Regions from separate parts of the Mesorhizobium sp. B2-1-8 genome, predicted to be linked through region 2. Evidence: predicted binding sites of a transcription regulator. Region 2 holds the regulator's gene; each other region holds the start of a gene.
The links. The regulator PhoB, encoded in region 2, activates phosphate uptake and scavenging genes when phosphate is short. The targets are predictions, from matches to a motif close to TGTCATNNANCTGTCAT.

Region 1 (4,528 bases), 1.7 Mb from region 2:
GTACCGCGTGCGAACACGAACGGGAATTTGTCGGAGAGCGTCAGCTGCGCCCGGTTGACGGCATAGTGGCGGAAGCGATTGTCGATGTCCTGCGGCTCGATGCACGGCCCCAGCATGTGCAACACATCGAAATGCTGCACCAGCTTCATGAGCTCCTCGAAGGCGGCCAGCGTTCCGGGCCGCCGGCCGCGGTCGAGATCGGTGACGTTGGGCGCGCCGGAGCCCGCCAGGAACGTCATCGAGCCCAGTTCGAGCGACAGATCGCGAGCGCGCGCGCCCGCATTGGCGTGGATCGATCGCGGCGCCGAGGCAAGTGCGGCCAGCACCATGTCGCGGCCGATGCGCACCATGTCGGTGTCGGGATCGACCAGGGCGCCGGCGCGGGCGAGCACCTCGCGCGCCTGCGGCAACAGCACCTTGATGCCGAGCTCCTCCAGCACGCGCAGCGCCGTGTCGTGGATCGACGCCACCTGGTCGTCGGAAAAGATCGGCTGCGGCAGGAACGGGTTCTTCAGCGACCGGTAATTGGGCTTGCGGGTTGATTCGCTGCCGGCCTCGCCCATGCGTCCGCGCCGGCGTTCGCGCCTGCTGTCTCGTGCAGCGTCATCGATCATCAGAAACTCCTCCTCATTGCCGCATCGCCTTGCCCTGGGGATCATAGGGCGAGGCCGCGATGACCCGCGCAGTCCGCTCGACGCCGACAATGTGCACGCAAAGCGCCGTCCCCTCCCCGGCGAAATCGTCGTCCACCAACGCCAGCGCGACGCCCTTGCCGATCGTGTAGCCAAATCCGCCCGAGGTGACGAAGCCGACGCGGCGGCTTCAAGGCTTCTCCCCGGTCAGTTCGAAGCCGGCACCCTATATGCACTAGACATAAGTGTCCAGTAAGCTGGCGGAGCGGCATCGCGCACTGTCACGCAAGCATCATGTTCACGCCTTAGATCGCTTTCGGGGAGGCACGCACGGCACCGTCGAGGCGGCACCTCTTTCCGTTTTTGTCCTTCGGCCGCTCCGGCATGCTTCGTCACAAAGAGGATTGTCCATGAAACACCTGCACCGAACCGCCTCGCTCGGCGTCGCGCTGGCCTTGTTCACCGCCCTCACCCCGGCGCTTGCCGACGGCATGGCTTACATCAACAAGGGCCTGGTCGGCGTCGGCCGCATGCCGGCCGACCAGCGCGACAAGTTCGGCGAGACCTTTGGCTCCGCCTCCGGCATGGCGATCGACACATCAGGCTGGACGCATGAAGCGGGTACCTACAAGGGGTCGCTCTGGCTCCTGCCCGACCGTGGCTACAACGTCGGCGGCACCACCGACTATCGCCCGCGCCTCAACGCCGTCGGCATCGAATTCACGCCTGTCGCGCCCGACGCCGGCCAGGAGCAGACGGGCGTCAAGGCGACGCTTGCCGACACGATACTGCTCACCGATGACAAGGGCGTCGATGCCACCGGCCTCGATCCATTGTCGGATGTACGCGCCGCGGCCGGCGACATGCCGATGCTGCCCGTCGCCACCAACGGCAAGCTCGCTCTCGACAACGAGGCCATCGCGCGGCTGCCCGACGGTTCGATGTTCATCTCCGACGAGTACGGCCCCAACATCTACAGGTTCTCCGCGCAAGGCCGCCTGATGTCGGCGACCCAGCCGCCGGCGGCCCTTGTGCCGATGCGCAAGGGAGCGCCGAACTTCTCCTCCGACAATCCCGGCCCGGGTGCCGCCGACCCTGATCCGAAGGATCCCGACACCGGCCGCCAGAACAACCAGGGCCTCGAAGGCATGGCGATGACGCCGGACGGCAAATTCCTGATCGCCGTGCTGCAGTCGGCGCCGAGGCAGGACGGCGGCGATTCCCCAGCGACACGGCAGAACACCCGGGCGCTGGTCTATGATGCGTCCGACCTCGCCCATCTGAAGCTCGCGCATGAATATGTCGTGCCGCTGCCGGTGTTCAGGGATGCCAAGGGCAAGACCAAGGTCGCCGCGCAAAGCGAGATCGTGGCGCTTTCGGACACGTCCTTCCTGATGCTGGCGCGCGACAGCGGCAACGGCCAGGGCTTGAAGAAGGGTGACGCGTCACTCTATCGCCAGATCAACATCGTCGACGTGTCCGGCGCGACCGACATCGCGGGCGGCGCATTCGACGCGGCCGACAAGCCGGTCGCGCCCAAGGGCGTGCTCGATCCCTCTGTGACGCCAGCCAAGCTGACGCCGTTCATCGATATAAACGACGCCGCGCAGCTTGGCCGCTTCGGCCTGCACAATGGTGGGGCGAAGGACCGCAACGAGCTTTCGGAAAAGTGGGAAGCGATGTCGGTTGCCAGCGTCCTCGACCCGAAGCTGCCCGACGACTATTTCCTGTTCGTCGCCAACGACAATGACTTCCTCGCCCAGGACGGCTTCCAGGTCGGCGCGCCCTACAAGGCCGATGACGGCGCCGATGTCGACACCATGTTCCTGGTCTATCAGGTCACGCTGCCCGGCCTCGGCAAGAAGTAACGATCACTGCACAAGCGGGCGCGCGCCTGGCGTGCCCGCTTGTGCAGGTTGTGAAGGCTTGCTTCAAGAACTCCGCATCCTTTGGCACGCCCGCATCGATTGGCTCGGCCGTCCTGCTCGATGACCTTGCCGGCAGCCGACACCGCGCACGAAGCTCCCCGCCCCCGCATCGACCTGTTCGGTTGAATCATGCGATCATCGCGCACCGGACTCGAGATAGGCCTTATCGCCCATGGACGAAAAAATGCCCGCGCGTCGGCGCACCGGCGACCTGACCAGCGGCCCGATCCCACGCACGCTGCTGCTCTTCGCCTTGCCGGTGCTCGGCTCCAACGTGCTGCAATCGCTGAACGGCTCGGTCAATGCCGTCTGGGTGGGCCGCTTCCTCGGCGACTCGGCGCTGACCGCGACATCCAACGCCAATCTCGTTCTGTTCCTGATCCTCGGCACTGTGTTCGGCATCGGCATGGCGGCCACCATTCTGGTGGCGCAGTCGGTCGGCGCCCGCGACCTGCCCGAGGCGCGCCGCATCGTCGGCACCAGCGCCACTTTCTTCTTCCTCGTTTCGGTGGTCTTCGCGGTCTGCGGCTGGATCTGGGTCGATGCCATCCTGGGCGCACTTGGCACGCCGGCCGACGCCTTGGCGCTCGCGCACTCCTACCTGCGCATCATCTTCGTCGCCGTGCCGATGATGAACCTTCTGTCCTTCGTCATGACCGTGCTGCGCGGCGCCGGCGATTCACGCACGCCCTTCATCTTCATGGCACTGGCGGTCGTTCTCGACATCGCGCTCAATCCCTTGCTCATCCGCGGCATCGGCCCGTTTCCCGAACTCGGCATCGCCGGTTCCGCCACCTCGACGCTGATCGGTCAGACCGTCAGTGTCATCGCCATCCTCGTCGTGCTCTACACGCGCAAGCATCCGTTGCGGCTGGCCGGCGCCAATCTCGTCCTGCTGCGCCCGGATCCGGCGCTGCTGCGCATCGTCGTCTTCAAGGGGGTGCCGATGGGTCTGCAGATGATCGTCATCTCGGCGGCGGCACTGACGGTCATGGGCATCGTCAACTCGTACGGTTCGCAGGTCGCCGCCGCCTACGGCATCGCCGCGCAGCTCTGGACCTACATCCAGATGCCGGCGCTCGCGATCGGCGCCGCGGTCTCTTCCATGGCGGCTCAGAATGTCGGTGCCGGCCGCTGGGACCGGATCGGCCGCGTTGCCGCTTCCGGCGTCGGCTTCAACCTCGTCCTGACCGGCGCTCTCGTCGCGCTGCTATGGGTCTTCGACCGCTCGATCCTGAGCTTGTTCCTGAGCAGTGACAGCGCAGCGATCGACATTGCCGCCCACATCAACACGGTCGCGTCCTGGTCGTTCATCCTGTTCGGCATCACCATCGTGCTGTTCGCGACCGTGCGCGCCACGGGGGCCGTGATGCCGCCGCTGATCATCCTGGTGATCTCGGTGCTCATCGTGCGCACCGGCTTTGCCTATTACATGCGCGGCGTGATCGGCGAAGAGGCGCTGTGGTGGAGTTTCCCGGCCGGTTCGATCGCCTCGCTGGCCCTGGCCGCGGCCTACTACCGCTTCGGCGGCTGGCGCACCTTGCACATGATCGAGAACAGGCCAGCGGCCGGAGAACCGCCCGACACCGGGCTCGGCGTGCCGCGCCAGCGCGCGAACATGGCACCTGAAACGCCGAACGGCTGAAACACGCCTGCCGGCGCGGCGGTCTCAGCGCCTTTGTCTGAGCCCGAAGGCGAGCGCCACCAGCGCGAACACGATGATCATGGCCGCGAAGGCCAGGCTCGCGGCGACAGGGCTTGCATAGGTCGACACGACGCCGATGCCGATGACAGGCAAGGCGTTGCCGACAAAGCAGCAGACGAAGAAGCTGGATACGACCTCGGCACGGCGGTCCTGCGGCGCGATCTCGTTCACCACCTGCAGGCCGCCTCGGTAGCCGAGTGCGGCCACGACACCGCAGCAGGCCGTCGCCACGATCATCAGCGCCATCGAGGCCAGAATCTGCG
Region 2 (4,528 bases):
CAGTTCTGGTCGAGCAATCTCAACGCGCCGATGGCCAGCCTGCCGGTCACCATCTTCCAGTTCGCTCTCAGCCCCTATGAGGAATGGCAGCAGCTGGCCTGGACCGGCGCACTCATAATCACATTGACGGTTCTCGCGCTCAGCATCTTTGCGCGCAGCCTGACCGGACGCAGAGAGGACAAATGAGCCAGATGTTGTCTGCAGACATGACGATTGCCACCGAGGCAGCCGCCAAGGCGAAGATCGAGGTCAAGAACCTCAATTTCTACTACGGCCAGTCGAAGGCGCTGAAGGACATCACGTTGTCGCTGCCCGAGCGCAGCGTGACGGCCTTCATCGGACCGTCGGGTTGCGGAAAGTCGACGCTGCTGCGCGTCTTCAACCGCATCTACGAGCTCTACCCCAAGCAGACCGCCGAGGGTCAGGTGCTGCTCGACGGCCAAAATGTTCTCGACCGCTCGCAGGATCTCAACCTGCTGCGTACCAAGATCGGCATGGTGTTCCAGAAGCCGACACCGTTCCCGATGTCGATCTATGAGAACATCGCCTTCGGTGTCAGGCTCTACGAGAAGATCAGCAAGGCCGAGATGGACGGCCGTGTCGAACAGGCGCTGAAGCGCGCGGCACTGTGGACCGAGGTCAAGGACAAGCTGAACGCCAGCGGCCTCAGCCTGTCGGGCGGCCAGCAGCAGCGGCTTTGCATCGCCCGCACGGTGGCGGTGAAGCCGGAAGTCATCCTGCTCGACGAGCCGGCCTCGGCGCTCGACCCATTGTCCACCGCCAAGATCGAGGAACTGATCGACGAGTTGCAGGCCGACTACACGATCGTCATCGTCACCCACAACATGCAGCAGGCCGCGCGCGTCTCGAAGCAGACGGCTTTCATGTATCTGGGCGAACTGGTCGAATTCGACAAGACCGAGAAGATCTTCACGTCGCCTCGCGAGAAGCGCACGCAGGACTACATCACCGGCCGTTTCGGCTGATCTCACGCATACGAGGACCAGGATCATGGCCGAACACACAGTCGCAGCCTTCGACGAGGATCTCGGACAGATCAGCAGGCTGATCAGCGACATGGGCGATCTCGCCGGCACGATGGTCGGTGGCGCCACCAAGGCGCTGCTGAATTCGGACAGCGCGCTGGCACAGCGCGTCGTCTCCGACGACGCCATCATGGACGCGCGCCAGCGCGAACTCGACGACCGCGCCATCACCCTGATCGCCAAGCGCCAGCCGATGGCCGACGATCTGCGCCATGTCGTCGGCTCGATCCGCATGGCGGGCGATCTCGAGCGCATCGGCGACCTTGCCAAGAACATCGCCAAGCGCGTCGGCTCCGTCGGCCTCACCGCCACGCCGCGCGACCTGTCGCACTCGATCGACTCCATGGCGCAGCTGGTGCTGATCCAGGTGCAGGGCGTGGTCGAGGAATATGCGGCCGGCGATGCCGCCGCACTCGCCAAGCTCAGGAACGACGACGAACGCATCGACGTCAAATACACCTCGGTGTTCCGCGAACTCCTGACCTACATGATGGAGGATCCGCGCAACATCACGGCTTGCACGCATCTTTTGTTCTGCGCCAAGAACCTCGAACGCATCGGCGACCATGTGACCAACATCGCCGAGAATGCGTACTATGTGCTGACTGGCACGCAACTGCCCGCCAATCGTCCGAAGCAGGACGAGACGGCGATGTCGGTGCCGGCGGCTTGACGGCAGGGATGATCAATCGATGATCGCGCCACGCATCATGGTGGTGGAGGACGAGGAGCCGCTCGGTGTGCTCCTGCGCTACAATCTGGAATCGGAAGGGTACCAGGTCGAGGTGGTGACGCGCGGCGACGAAGCCGAGATCCGCCTCCAGGAGAACGTGCCCGACCTCCTGGTGCTCGACTGGATGGTGCCGGCGGTTTCCGGCATCGAGCTCTGTCGGCGCCTGCGAATGCGGCCCGAGACCGAGAGGCTGCCGATCATCATGCTTACGGCACGCGGCGAGGAGAGCGACCGCGTGCGCGGCCTTTCGACCGGTGCCGACGACTATCTGGTCAAGCCGTTCTCGACGCCGGAATTCATGGCCCGGGTCAAGGCGCTGCTACGCCGCGCCAAGCCGGAAGTGCTGTCCAGCGTGCTCAAGGTCGGCGACATCGTGCTCGACCGCGAATCGCACCGGGTCTATCGCAAGAAGAGCGAGATCCGGCTTGGCCCGACCGAGTTCCGGTTGCTAGAGTTCATGATGCGCCATCCCGGTCGGGTGTTCTCGCGCAGCCAGCTGCTCGACAATGTCTGGGGCGAGACGATCTATATCGACGAGCGCACCGTGGACGTGCATGTCGGACGGCTGCGCAAGGCGGTCAACAATGGCCGCATGCCCGACGTCATCCGCACCATCCGCGGCGCGGGCTACGCGATCAGGGAAGACTAGACGTCTGTCCCATCTCGGTGAGATCGGAATGGGGAGCGCCCACGTGTATGATTGTGCACCTTCCAGAGCAAAACAATCATGCATGCCGCGCCGATCACATGGAAGAAAAACAAATCCCGATGTCGAAGGAGATCGATTTCGAATGCTGGCCGCCGGCGGTGTGGGCGATCGCCTCGCGCAGTGCCGGCTCGATCAGGTCGAAGGCCGCCGCGCAGACGCCGACCATGGCGACGGGTGCGGGATCGATCAGCGCGAACAGGCTGCCCAGCCCATAACCCAGCGCCTCGCCGGCCTTGCCGTAAAGAGATCGGGGGCTGGGGCGGTCTGCGGCGTAAACCTGCCTGAGGACTTATATCACGTGCCCCTTCCGCCGGCATGACCTATAGCCGGCGCCGCGCGGCAAGACGCGCCTTCATCCGTGCCTTTGCCGATTCAGTGCCATCGTGGAAGGTGTCGAACCACTTGTCCCATGGCACTTCCAGCGTGCCGTAGTTCACCTCAAAGTAGCGATGATGAAGCTGGTGGTGGAAGGTGCCCAGGTCGACGCGCTTGCGCCCGGCCAGCCAGAGCCCTTCGAACCCGGTATGGGTGGTAATGGCGTAAAGGCCATAGAACATCAGGTGGCAGATAAGATGCATCGGGCTGGACGGAACAACGAAATGGACCAGCGCGGTTCCGAAATAGAAAATGTGTTCAACCGGGTGCATCGCAAGGCCCGACCACGGCCCCACATCAATATTGCGGTGATGCAGCGCGTGGATGCGGTAAAGGAGCTTCGTATGGAGCAGCCGGTGAATCCAGTAGAAGTAGAAACTCTCCCAGATCGGGATCAACAGGAAGAGGCCGACGAACCAGACCGGGTGGCCGGACCATGTTAGAGTCGGCGCATAGCCATTGGCCATCGCCCACCAGACCAGCGCCTCGTATGCCGACCAGATCGTTACGCCCGAAGCCAGCGACCAGAATACGTTGTCGGCCAGTTGGCTGTCGAAACTGAAGGCGCGCCCCTTGCGCGGGTAAGGGCGCGGATCAAACTTTTTGTCGGTGCCCTGCAACTGGTGGCGGTGAAAAACAAGATGCAGCCCCTGCGCTACAATTACCGTCAGGCCGAAGTTTCGTAGCCAGATCACCCCGATCCATAGCCCTGGCTCCTTCGCCTGGGCAAGCGTGGGGCTGGCCAAGGCATAAGCCGCGAAGGCCAGCCCCACGATGACGAGATTGATTGAGACAGGCAGCCAGCTTCCGACATACCAGCGAAAGATCGCTGCGAGGTTCAGCGGCCAGCGCCAGATCGGCGCAATCTCAATGGGCAGGCTGTCGGGGACGTGGTTCCATTCCTTCCGGTCTGACATCGATGTCGCTCTTTTCCGGCCGTGGTTCATGCGCAGGGTATTGCTCAGAAATTGACAACACAAAGAATATCTTTTCAGGTATTGGGGTCATTTTAATTGACGGTAAGATCTCATGAAAACACCGCACCCGACCTGGCTGCTCGCCTTCGAGGCGGCGGCGCGGTATGGCAGTTTCACCGCCGCGGCCACTGAGCTGAACCTGACCGCAGCGGCCGTCAGCCAGCATATCCGCCTGCTGGAAAAGCATGTCGGCGCGCGGCTGTTCGAGCGGCTGCCGCGCGGCGTTGCGCTGACGGATATCGGCCAGGCCTATGCCCAGCCGGTGCGCCAGTCCTTCGCCGAGTTGCAGCGGGCGACGGACGGTCTCTTCGCGCGCCCATCGCGGCGGGTGGTGCGGGTGCGCGCCTCGATCACTTGGGCGGCGTTGATCCTCGCGCCCCGGCTGGCCGATTTTCGGCAGGCCCATCCAGAGATCGACATCCAACTCTCCACCTTCGTCTGGTCCGATCGTTTTGAAGCCGGCAACAGCGATGTCGACATCCGCTGGGGGCACGGCGACTGGCCCGAGGGTGCGGTTCAACTGCTGGCCCATGAATCCGCGATCGTCGTCTGCCATCCTGCCGACACCGCCTGGTTGGCGGGGCGCCGGGACATCCGCGACTTCCCCTTTGCCTGCCTGCACCATGTGATCGGGTTTGAGACCGAGTGGCAGCGCCTGTCGGATCATTTCGGCCTCGCCCTCCCGGCC
Region 3 (4,528 bases), 3.0 Mb from region 2:
GCCGCCTCGACCTCGGCCGCGGAACCTACAGAGGCGGTGGCGATGTCGCGGTTGATGCGACGAGCCAGTCCCGAAAGCACCTTGCCGGCGCCGATCTCGTAAAGCGTCGAGACACCGTTGGCGCCGAACCATTCCACAGTTTCGCGCCAACGCACGCGACCGGTCACCTGCTCGACCAGACGCCGGGCGATTTCGTCGGGATCGGTCGACGGCTGTACCGATACGTTGGAAAGGACGGGAACGACTGGCGCAGTCTTTGCCACGCCGGCAAGAGCCTCGCGCATGACGTTGGCCGCAGGTGCCATCAGCGCAGAATGGAAGGGCGCCGACACCTGCAGCATCAGCGCCCGTTTGGCGCCCTTTTCGGTGCACAGTTTCGCTGCCAGCTCAACCGCGGCCTTCGCACCTGAGATGACCAGCTGGCCGCCGCCATTGTCGTTGGCGATCTGGCAAATCGAGCCCTTTGCGGCCTCGGCACAGGCAGCTTCGACATCGGCCTGCTCCAACCCGATGATCGCCGCCATGGCGCCTTCGCCGGCCGGCACCGCTGCCTGCATGGCGTTGCCGCGAATGCGCAGCAGACGGGCGGCATCGCCAACAGAAACGAAGCCGGCGGCGGCGAGTGCCGAATATTCGCCCAGCGAGTGGCCGGCGACATAGGCGACCTTGTCGTTCAGCGAGAAACCGCGCGCTTCCAGCGCCCTGATCGCCGCCAACGACACCGCCATCAGCGCCGGCTGCGCGTTGGCCGTCAGCGTCAAGGTCTCTTCGGGACCTTCCCAGATCAGCTTCGACAGGTTTTCGCCGAGCGCGTCGTCGACTTCCTGGAAAATCCTACGTGCCTCGGGAAAAGCATCGGCGAGATCCTTGCCCATGCCGACAGCCTGGCTGCCTTGTCCCGGAAAGGTGAATGCAACGGCCATGCGAGGGCTCCCCAGACTGGTTTTGCTTGCCTGATACTACGAATTTTCCCTGCCTGTGGCGCAAGGCAGCCTGCCAAGTCAAGCCACTTCAGCCCATGCCGAACGCCGTATCCGCGCGCGCGTGCCTGTTCCAAAAGGCTTTTTGGCGATCACACCTGATGAAAACCGCTCACGAATCGTTTGCTGGCTCTTCTTATTTCCGCCACAGGCGCTAGCCTTGCGTGACAATTATATGACAATCGAATGACGTGGGTCGTCTTTGGGTGGGAAGTTAAAGTGGCAAAGAGTTTCAAACGTACCGGCAACGCCGCGCCGCAATTCCTGGAAGACGATCCGTCCACGGGCTATCTGCCGGGCCGGAAATGGCCGGTCGTCCGCTACGGACTGATCAGCCTGGCGATCTCGGCTGTCCTGGTGTTCGCCATCGAACTGATCGTGCGGGGTGATGTCGCCGGCACCGTTTCCTTCTTCCTGCAGCCGCTCAAGCCCGGCTGGACCACCATCGTCGTGTTCGCGCTGATCCTGATCGGCCTCGACGCGGTGCTCGGCCGCAGTCATCAAAGCCTGATGATCGTGGCGCCGCTGACCCTGTCGCTGGCCTTTGTCGGCCACCAGAAATCGCATTATCTCGGCGATCCGCTCTACCCGACCGATTTTCTCTATGCCCGCCAGATCTTCGCCCTGCTGCCGCTCCTTGTGCGCGACCGGCCTATGACCGCGCTCGCCATGGTCGTGGGCATCGTCGCCGGCCTGTCCCTGCTGGTCTACGGCTGGCGGCTTTGGCGCCGCAAGGTTCCGGCCCTCAGCCACAAGGGCCGCCTTGCCCGGCTGACGCTGGCGGTGCCGCTGCTCGCCTTCTTCGTCTCGATCATGGACTATGCCACCTTCTCGTGGACGCGGGACCGGCTGCAGATCATCCCGATCATGTGGGACCAGAAGGAAAACTACGCCTCCAATGGCTTTGCGCTCGCCTTCGCGCTCAACGTGCCGATGGCGCACGTCTCGGCCCCGCCAGGCTATTCCGACAAGGCTATTGCGGCCATTGACCGAACCAATGTGACCGCCTCGGTGCCGGCCCAGAAGCCAGACATCATCGTCGTCATGAGCGAATCCTTCTGGGATCCGACCAAGCTGCCCGGCGTCACCATCACCCCCGATCCGATGCCCAATGTGCGGGCGCTTCGCTCGGGTTCGATGTTCTCGCCTGAATTCGGCGGCATGACCGCCAATATCGAATTCGAGGCGCTGACCGGGTTCTCGAACGCCTTCCTGCCGGCCGGCAGCATCCCCTACCAGCAATATGTGCGCACCCCGACACCGTCGATGGCGACCTTCCTGAAGAGCGAAGGCTATAAGGCGCGCGCCATCCATCCAGGCACCAACTGGTTCTGGAATCGCGGCGCGGTCTATGCCGATTTCGGTTTCAACGACTTCAAATCGGAAGAGACGCTGCCGCCCATGCAAAAGCGCGGACCGCTGGCATCCGACGCCGCGATGACCGACGAAATCATCCGCGAAGCCGATGCCAGCGACGACCCCGTGTTTTTCTTCGCGGTCAGCCTGCAGAACCACGGCCCCTATGAACCGAGACGTTATTCCAACCCGACCCACTCGGTGCAAGCCCCGATCAGCCAGTGGGCGCGTGAGTCGCTGCTCTCCTATGCCGAGGGTTCAGCCGACGCGGACCACGGCCTCGAACGGCTGGTCGAATGGGCCAAGACGCGCGAGCGGCCGACGATTGTCGTCTTTTTCGGCGACCATCTGCCGCCACTTGGACCGGTCTATGTCGAGACCGGCTTCCTGAAGGACAACGTCGCGCCCCGCAGGGAACCGACACCGGAGGCGGCTCTCGAACATCACGCGACACCGCTGATCATCTGGTCGAACCGCTCAGGCCCGGTCGAGAATCTGGGGACGGTGAGCCCTGCCTTCCTCCCCTATCATATCCTCACCGCGGCGGGCATCACCCACCCTTACTACACCGGCTTCCTGGGCGAGATGCGGGAGCGCTATCGCGTTGTCGACCGCAACCTGCTGCTCACGCCGACGGGTGAGGCCACGTCCGACTGGGCGCGACAGCAGGAGATCGACCCGGCGATCCGCGATTTCCGGCTGATCCAGTACGACATGATGTTCGGCAAGCGCCATGCGGCGCCCGACTTCTTCCCCGAGACGGTCGGCAAGGTTGTCGCCCATACGAGCTGAGGGTCTCGATCCCCTCAGTAATGCGCGCGCCCCTCGGTGTCGGCGCTCAATTCGTCAGTTGCAGTTTCGAGAACTTGTTGGCGATCTGCTGAAAGACGTTCGGCAGCTTGGCCGGGTCGTTGACGGCGTCGTCCGTGAACAATGAAGTGGGTCAGGCTGCGCTGGATCTGGGGCGGCTTTGGAGTGCTGTGATGAGAAGCCACAAAAGCAGCCTGAACCATTTGATCAGGAGCGAGAAGTTGTAGCCGGCGGCGGCGAGGATGGCGTTGATGGCGTCGCCCTGTTCGCCGGCGAGGTAGTTGCGGCCCATGCGGTGCTCGGCCTTGATGTGGCCGATGACGGGTTCGACTGCCGATCGCCTGCGCATCTGACGCTTGATGGCAGGTGTGACGCGGCGCTTCTGGCCGGCGGTGAAGACCCTGAGCTTGTGGCTTTCAGGTGCGTTGTGGCCGCGATATCCGGCGTCGGCGAGGATGCGGCCGATTTCGTTGCCGATGGTCTTTTCCATGTCGGGGATAACGGTCGCGAGCGTATGGCCGTCATAGGGATTGCCGGGCAGTGCCTTAGCGTGCAGGGCGAACTGGCCGCCCTTCGAGCGTTCGAGCGTCGTGGCGATCGAGACCTTGACGCCGAACTCGTAAGGGGCATGCGCCTTGCCCTTGCCGATGCACTCGACCTCATGGGCGTGCAGGCTGTAGATTTTGCGGCCGCGCTGGCGCTGACGTTGCTCCAGAACCGCCGAGGCCTGGTAGAGCGGCCACTTGAAGCTCGCCTCGAGGTCCGTTTGGCCGGTGATCCGGCGGGAGATGTCGCGAATGGTGCGGCCGAGATAGGTCTTGAGCTTGCGCAGCGCCTTGTTGGCCCGCTTGAACTGCTTGGCGTGCGCGTAGCGCTGGTGCTTGATCAGCGCCAGCTTGCCGACCCGCACGTAGGTCTGGCGCAAATCGAGCCCCGCCTTCTTGGCCAGCCGCACCAGCCGCTCGCGCGCCCGATTGACGAGCTTGGCGTCGGTGGGGAACATCACGTTCTTCGGCTGCACGGTCGTGTCGACGATCACCCGGCGCGTATCGGCCGGCTTCATCGCTCCGCTCTTGACCGCCACCGCCAGGCTTTCTTGCAGGAGCGCCGTGATCGGCTCCTCGCCCATGCGCTGGCGCCAGCGCGTCATCGATGAGCGCTCGAAGGAGAGCTCGTGGCGGAAGAACTCTTCACCGCACAGATACTGGAAGTAGGGGTTCTCCACCCAGCGGGCGCACAGCTCCTCGTCCGACAAGTCGAAAGTGTGCTTCAGGATCGCAAGGCCCGCCATCAGTCGCGTCGGCAAGGGCGGCATGCCAGGACCGTCCGAATAGACCGCGCCGAAACGCTCCTCCAGCACCGGCCAGTCGATCGCCTGCGCC
Region 4 (4,528 bases), 280 kb from region 2:
TGTTCGGACTGACGCTGCTGGCGCTGCTGGTGCTGCTGTGGGTCATTCTGTCGTTCTCCACGTCGAGCTTCGCGTCGGCCAACAACATCTCGAATCTGCTGCGTCAGGGTTCGATGATCGCCATTTTGGCTGTCGGCCAGACCTTCGTCATCATCACCGGCGGCATCGATCTGTCCGTCGGCGCCGTGGTCGGCTTCGCAACCGTCATCGCCGCGATGCTGATTAATGCCGGCCTCCCGGTCTTCCTCGCCATCCTGCTCACCCTGCTGGTCGGCGTCGCCATCGGCCTTTTCCATGGGTTTGGCATCGTCAAGATGGGCCTGCCGCCCTTCATCATCACGCTGGCGACTCTGACCTCGCTGCGCGGCATTGGCCTTTTGATGACCAACGGCAATTCGATTTCGATCAACAATGATGCTTTCCAGGAATTCTCGCGCAACTCCTTCGTCGGCATCCCCAATCTGTTCTGGATGGTGCTGCTGGTCGGCATACCCGCCTATGTCTTCCTGCATCACAGCCGCTGGGGCCGGTACCTGTTCTCGGTCGGGTCGAACGCCGAGGCCTCGCGCCTGTCCGGCGTCAATGTCCAACGCACCATCTTCATGGCCTACACGCTGTCGGGTCTCTGCGCGGCGTTCGTCGGCGTGCTCTTGGCTTCGCGCATCGGCATCGGCAATCCGACCCAGGCCGAAGGATGGGAACTGCAGGCGATCGCCTCGTCGGTGATCGGGGGCACCTCACTGTTCGGCGCGGTCGGCTCGGTGCACGGGCCACTGCTCGGCGCCTTCATCCTGGCGACCATCAACAACGGCGCCAACCTGCTCAACGTCAACGCCTTCTGGCAGCGTGTCATCACCGGCGCGCTGATCATCGTCATCGTCTATTTCGATGGCCTGCGCCGCCGCGGCGGCAAGTAGCGGCAAACCAAAATCGATCGCCGGCCCTGTCGGAAACGGGCCGGCGATTTCGTGACAGAGTGGATTGAAGCATGAAAGCCGTCATCTGCCGCTCGCCAGGTGAGCTTATCCTGGAAGACCGCCCTGCTCCCGGCTCGCCGCCTCCCGGCTGGGCGCTGGTCGCGGTCAGCCATGTCGGCATCTGCGGCACCGACTATCACATCTTCGAGGGCAAGCATCCTTTCCTCGCTTACCCCCGCATCATGGGCCACGAAGTCTCCGGCACCGTCGTCGAAGTCGGCGAAGGAGTCGGTCTTGCGGTCGGCGAACCGGTGATCATCAACCCCTATCTCTCCTGCGGCAAATGCATCGCCTGCCGGCACGGCAAGCCAAATTGCTGTGTCAGGATCGAAGTGCTCGGCGTGCATCGCGACGGCGCCATGTGCGAACGGATCCTGGTGCCGGCGCAGAACCTTTATCCCACAAACGGGCTGTCGCTTGCCGACGCCGCCGCCGTCGAATTCCTGGCCATCGGCGCGCATGCCGTGCGCCGTGCGCGTTCCGAGCCCGGTGGACGCGCGCTGGTCATCGGCGCCGGCCCGATCGGGCTTGGCACCGCCATCTTCGCACGCATTGCCGGGCTCGAGGTGACACTTCTCGACATGAGCACCGAAAGACTGACCTTCGCCGCGAGTGAGCTCGGCTTTTCGATTCTCGACGGCTCGCAAGCACCCGTGTCCGATCTGGTGCGTGATGCGACCGACGGCGAAGGCTTCGACGTGGTCTTCGACGCCACCGGCAACACCCGGTCGGTGCAATCGGCCTTCGCCCATGTCGCGCATGGCGGCACGCTGGTACTGGTCAGCGTCGTCAAGGACGACATCGTCTTTTCCGACCCTGAGTTCCACAAGCGCGAAATGACATTGATCGGCAGCCGCAATGCGTTGCGCGCCGACTTCGATCATGTCGCCGCCTCGATTCGGAATGGTGCCGTGCCGCTTGCCAAGCTCGTCACCCACCGCACCACGCTGGCCGATACGCCAAGGGATCTCGCACGCTGGGCGCACGAAAAGTCGGGCCTGATCAAGGCCGTTATCGAGATCGGATAGCCAGGGCCTACAGCGCCGAGAGCTTCAGCTCCACTCGCTCTGCAGGAAAACGCGACTCCGAAAACTGGATCGGCTGGCCGTCGGGCGTGACGTTGACCGCCACCGTGACCAGGACTATGGCGCCCGGCTGCAGGTCGAGGTCGGCAAGGTCGGCGGCGTCCGCGTGGCGCGCCGACAGCACGGTCGATTGCCTGAGATAATCGTCTATACCGAAACGGGCGAGCGACGCGGTGATCGAACCGGTCTGCGCCATCGCTTTGTCGATGCCTGCAAAGCGCCTCGCCTCGAACCAAGCGGCGGCGCGCGACACCGGCCGCCCGTCGGCCTCGCCGCGTGTCTCCAGCCGTATCATCTCGGTGCCACGGGCCAGACCGAGCCCTTCGGCAACGCGCTGGCTGGCGGGCTCGATCGATGAGGAGAGCAGCACGATGTGCCGTTCCGACGTCTGCCCCTGCAGGCCAGTCGAAAAGCGTGTCCGCGCGCCAATCGGATAAGACAGCCGCTTGCGCGACAAGACGAAGGTGCCTCGCCCCTGCTCGGCCCGCAGCACGCCCTCCTGCACGAGGGCCGATATGGCGCTGCGTACGGTGTGACGGTTGACGCCGTAGCGCTCGGCCAGAGCGACCTCGGGCGGCAGCGCGGCATTCTCGGCGAAATCACCGGTGGCAATCGATTGCAGGATCCTGTCGGCGATCTGGCGCCACAGTGAAACACCGCTGCGCCGCTCGATGCTGTCGACCACCTGCTGCCCGATCATGTTTTTGCCCCCCGGCCAATCCTGTCACGCACCCGTCATGGACTCGCGTTAGGTAGTATGTATAATTTGTATAGTTGTCTATATCAATAGACAAATTTAGCAAAGAGGAAAGTTGGCGATGCGAGGACAGGAAGCCCGGGACCAGGCCGAGCGCAAGGCCGCCATGGCGACGCTGGCGCAATCGAGCGGCGACGACATCGTGCGGCTCTGGAACGAGGCCGGCCTGCCTTCGCAAGCCGAATTGCTGCGCGGCCCCGAGACCGGCCTGGTCACCCTGCGTGGCCGCATCGGCGGCGGCGGCGCGCCCTTCAATGTCGGCGAAGCGACCGTCACTCGCGCCACCGTCCGGCTGCCATCCGGGCAGGTCGGTCATTGCTACGCGCTTGGCCGCGATAAGCAGAAGGCGAAGCTGGCAGCCATCGCCGACGCGCTCTGGCAGGACCCTGCCCGCCGCACCGAGGTCGAGACCAGGCTTATTGCGCCCTTGCGCTCCGCTCTGACCGCTGCCCACGAAAAACGCCGCGCCGAGACGGCGGCAACGAAGGTGGATTTCTTCACCATGGTTCGCGGAGAAGACTGATGGATATCGCTGCGCAATCGATCGAAGGCGGTTTCGCCGACCCGGTCTTCAACGCCCAGGCCGTGTTTCGGGCCGTCATGGATGCCATGGCGCGGCCGGGCAGCGTCCAGCCCTTACCGGCGCGGGCCCGTCCGCCGGCGCCGCTTTCGGCAACATCAGGCTCCATTGCCCTGGCGCTGTGCGACAACGACACGCCGCTCTGGCTCGACCCGGCACTGCATGCATCCGCGGCGATCAGCTCCTGGCTTGGTTTCCACACGGGCGCACCGCTGGCCAACACATCAGCCGACGCGCATTTCGCGTTTATTGCCATGCCCGCCGAGATGATGGCGATCGATGGCTTTTCGCAGGGCACGCAGGACTATCCCGACCGATCGACGACGCTGATCCTGCAGGTCGGCGACCTCGCTTCAGGGGCCCCGCTGTTGCTGGAAGGCCCCGGCATCGAAACCAGCGCCACGATCGCACCGGCCCAGATGCCGCGCCATTTCGTCGAGCAGTGGAAGCAAAACAACAAGCGCTTTCCTCGTGGCGTCGACATCATCCTCGCCACATCGGACGGCATAGCCTGCCTGCCGCGCACGACGCGCATCGAGACGATGGAGGCTTGAAGATGTATGTCGCGGTCAAAGGTGGCGAAGCCGCAATTGCCAACGCTCACAGCCTGCTTGCCGACCGCCGGCGCGGCGACCGCTCGGTGCCAGCGCTGCGCCTTGACCAGATTGTCGAACAACTGGCGCTCGGTGTCGACAGGGTGATGAGCGAAGGCTCGCTCTATGACCGTGAATTGGCGGCACTCGCCATCGTCCAGGCCCGCGGCGACATGATCGAGGCGATCTTCCTGGTGCGCGCCTACCGCACCACGCTGCCGCGCTTCGGTTACACCAGCCCGATCGACACCAGCGCGATGCTGGCCGAACGGCGCGTCTCGGCGACCTACAAGGATCTGCCTGGCGGCCAGTTGCTTGGTCCGACTTTCGACTACACCCACCGCCTGCTCGACCCGGAGCTTGCCGCCGGCGCCGATGTCGCCGAACCGTTGCAGCGCGCCGGCGAGGCCGAGGCCATGCCGCGTGTCTCGGCCATCCTCGCCCGCGAAGGCCTGATCGAGCCCGATGGCGACATGCCTCAGGACCACGTTCCCGGCGACATCACCCGCGAGCCGCTGGAATTCCCGATGGCGCGC

Region 1: a site for PhoB is predicted at 912-928, ahead of FJ970_RS15410 (esterase-like activity of phytase family protein). Genes of this name have one in related genera too.
Region 3: a site for PhoB is predicted at 1,145-1,161, ahead of FJ970_RS23815 (LTA synthase family protein). Genes of this name have one in related genera too.
Region 4: a site for PhoB is predicted at 2,785-2,801, ahead of phnF (phosphonate metabolism transcriptional regulator PhnF). Genes of this name have one in related genera too.

What each region holds. Positions count from the first base shown of each region.
Region 1 covers NZ_CP083952.1:3,146,207-3,150,734, reverse strand. The annotation lists gene FJ970_RS15420 (trimethylamine methyltransferase family protein) at 1-614, opposite strand, end outside; partial or broken gene FJ970_RS15415 (glycine cleavage T C-terminal barrel domain-containing protein) at 628-819, opposite strand; gene FJ970_RS15410 (esterase-like activity of phytase family protein) at 1,043-2,500, shown strand; gene FJ970_RS15405 (MATE family efflux transporter) at 2,745-4,205, shown strand; gene FJ970_RS15400 (MFS transporter) at 4,230-4,528, opposite strand, start outside.
Region 2 covers NZ_CP083952.1:1,445,835-1,450,362, forward strand. The annotation lists gene pstA (phosphate ABC transporter permease PstA) at 1-186, shown strand, start outside; gene pstB (phosphate ABC transporter ATP-binding protein PstB) at 183-986, shown strand; gene phoU (phosphate signaling complex protein PhoU) at 1,012-1,719, shown strand; gene phoB (phosphate regulon transcriptional regulator PhoB) at 1,739-2,428, shown strand; partial or broken gene FJ970_RS07095 (sugar kinase) at 2,550-2,738, opposite strand; gene FJ970_RS07100 (sterol desaturase family protein) at 2,809-3,780, opposite strand; gene FJ970_RS07105 (LysR substrate-binding domain-containing protein) at 3,893-4,528, shown strand, end outside.
Region 3 covers NZ_CP083952.1:4,828,718-4,833,245, forward strand. The annotation lists gene fabD (ACP S-malonyltransferase) at 1-923, opposite strand, end outside; gene FJ970_RS23815 (LTA synthase family protein) at 1,167-3,128, shown strand; gene FJ970_RS23820 (IS5 family transposase) at 3,280-4,528, opposite strand, start outside.
Region 4 covers NZ_CP083952.1:1,727,975-1,732,502, reverse strand. The annotation lists gene FJ970_RS08510 (ABC transporter permease) at 1-917, shown strand, start outside; gene FJ970_RS08505 (zinc-binding alcohol dehydrogenase family protein) at 989-2,005, shown strand; gene phnF (phosphonate metabolism transcriptional regulator PhnF) at 2,013-2,762, opposite strand; gene phnG (phosphonate C-P lyase system protein PhnG) at 2,881-3,342, shown strand; gene phnH (phosphonate C-P lyase system protein PhnH) at 3,342-3,953, shown strand; gene FJ970_RS08485 (carbon-phosphorus lyase complex subunit PhnI) at 3,956-4,528, shown strand, end outside.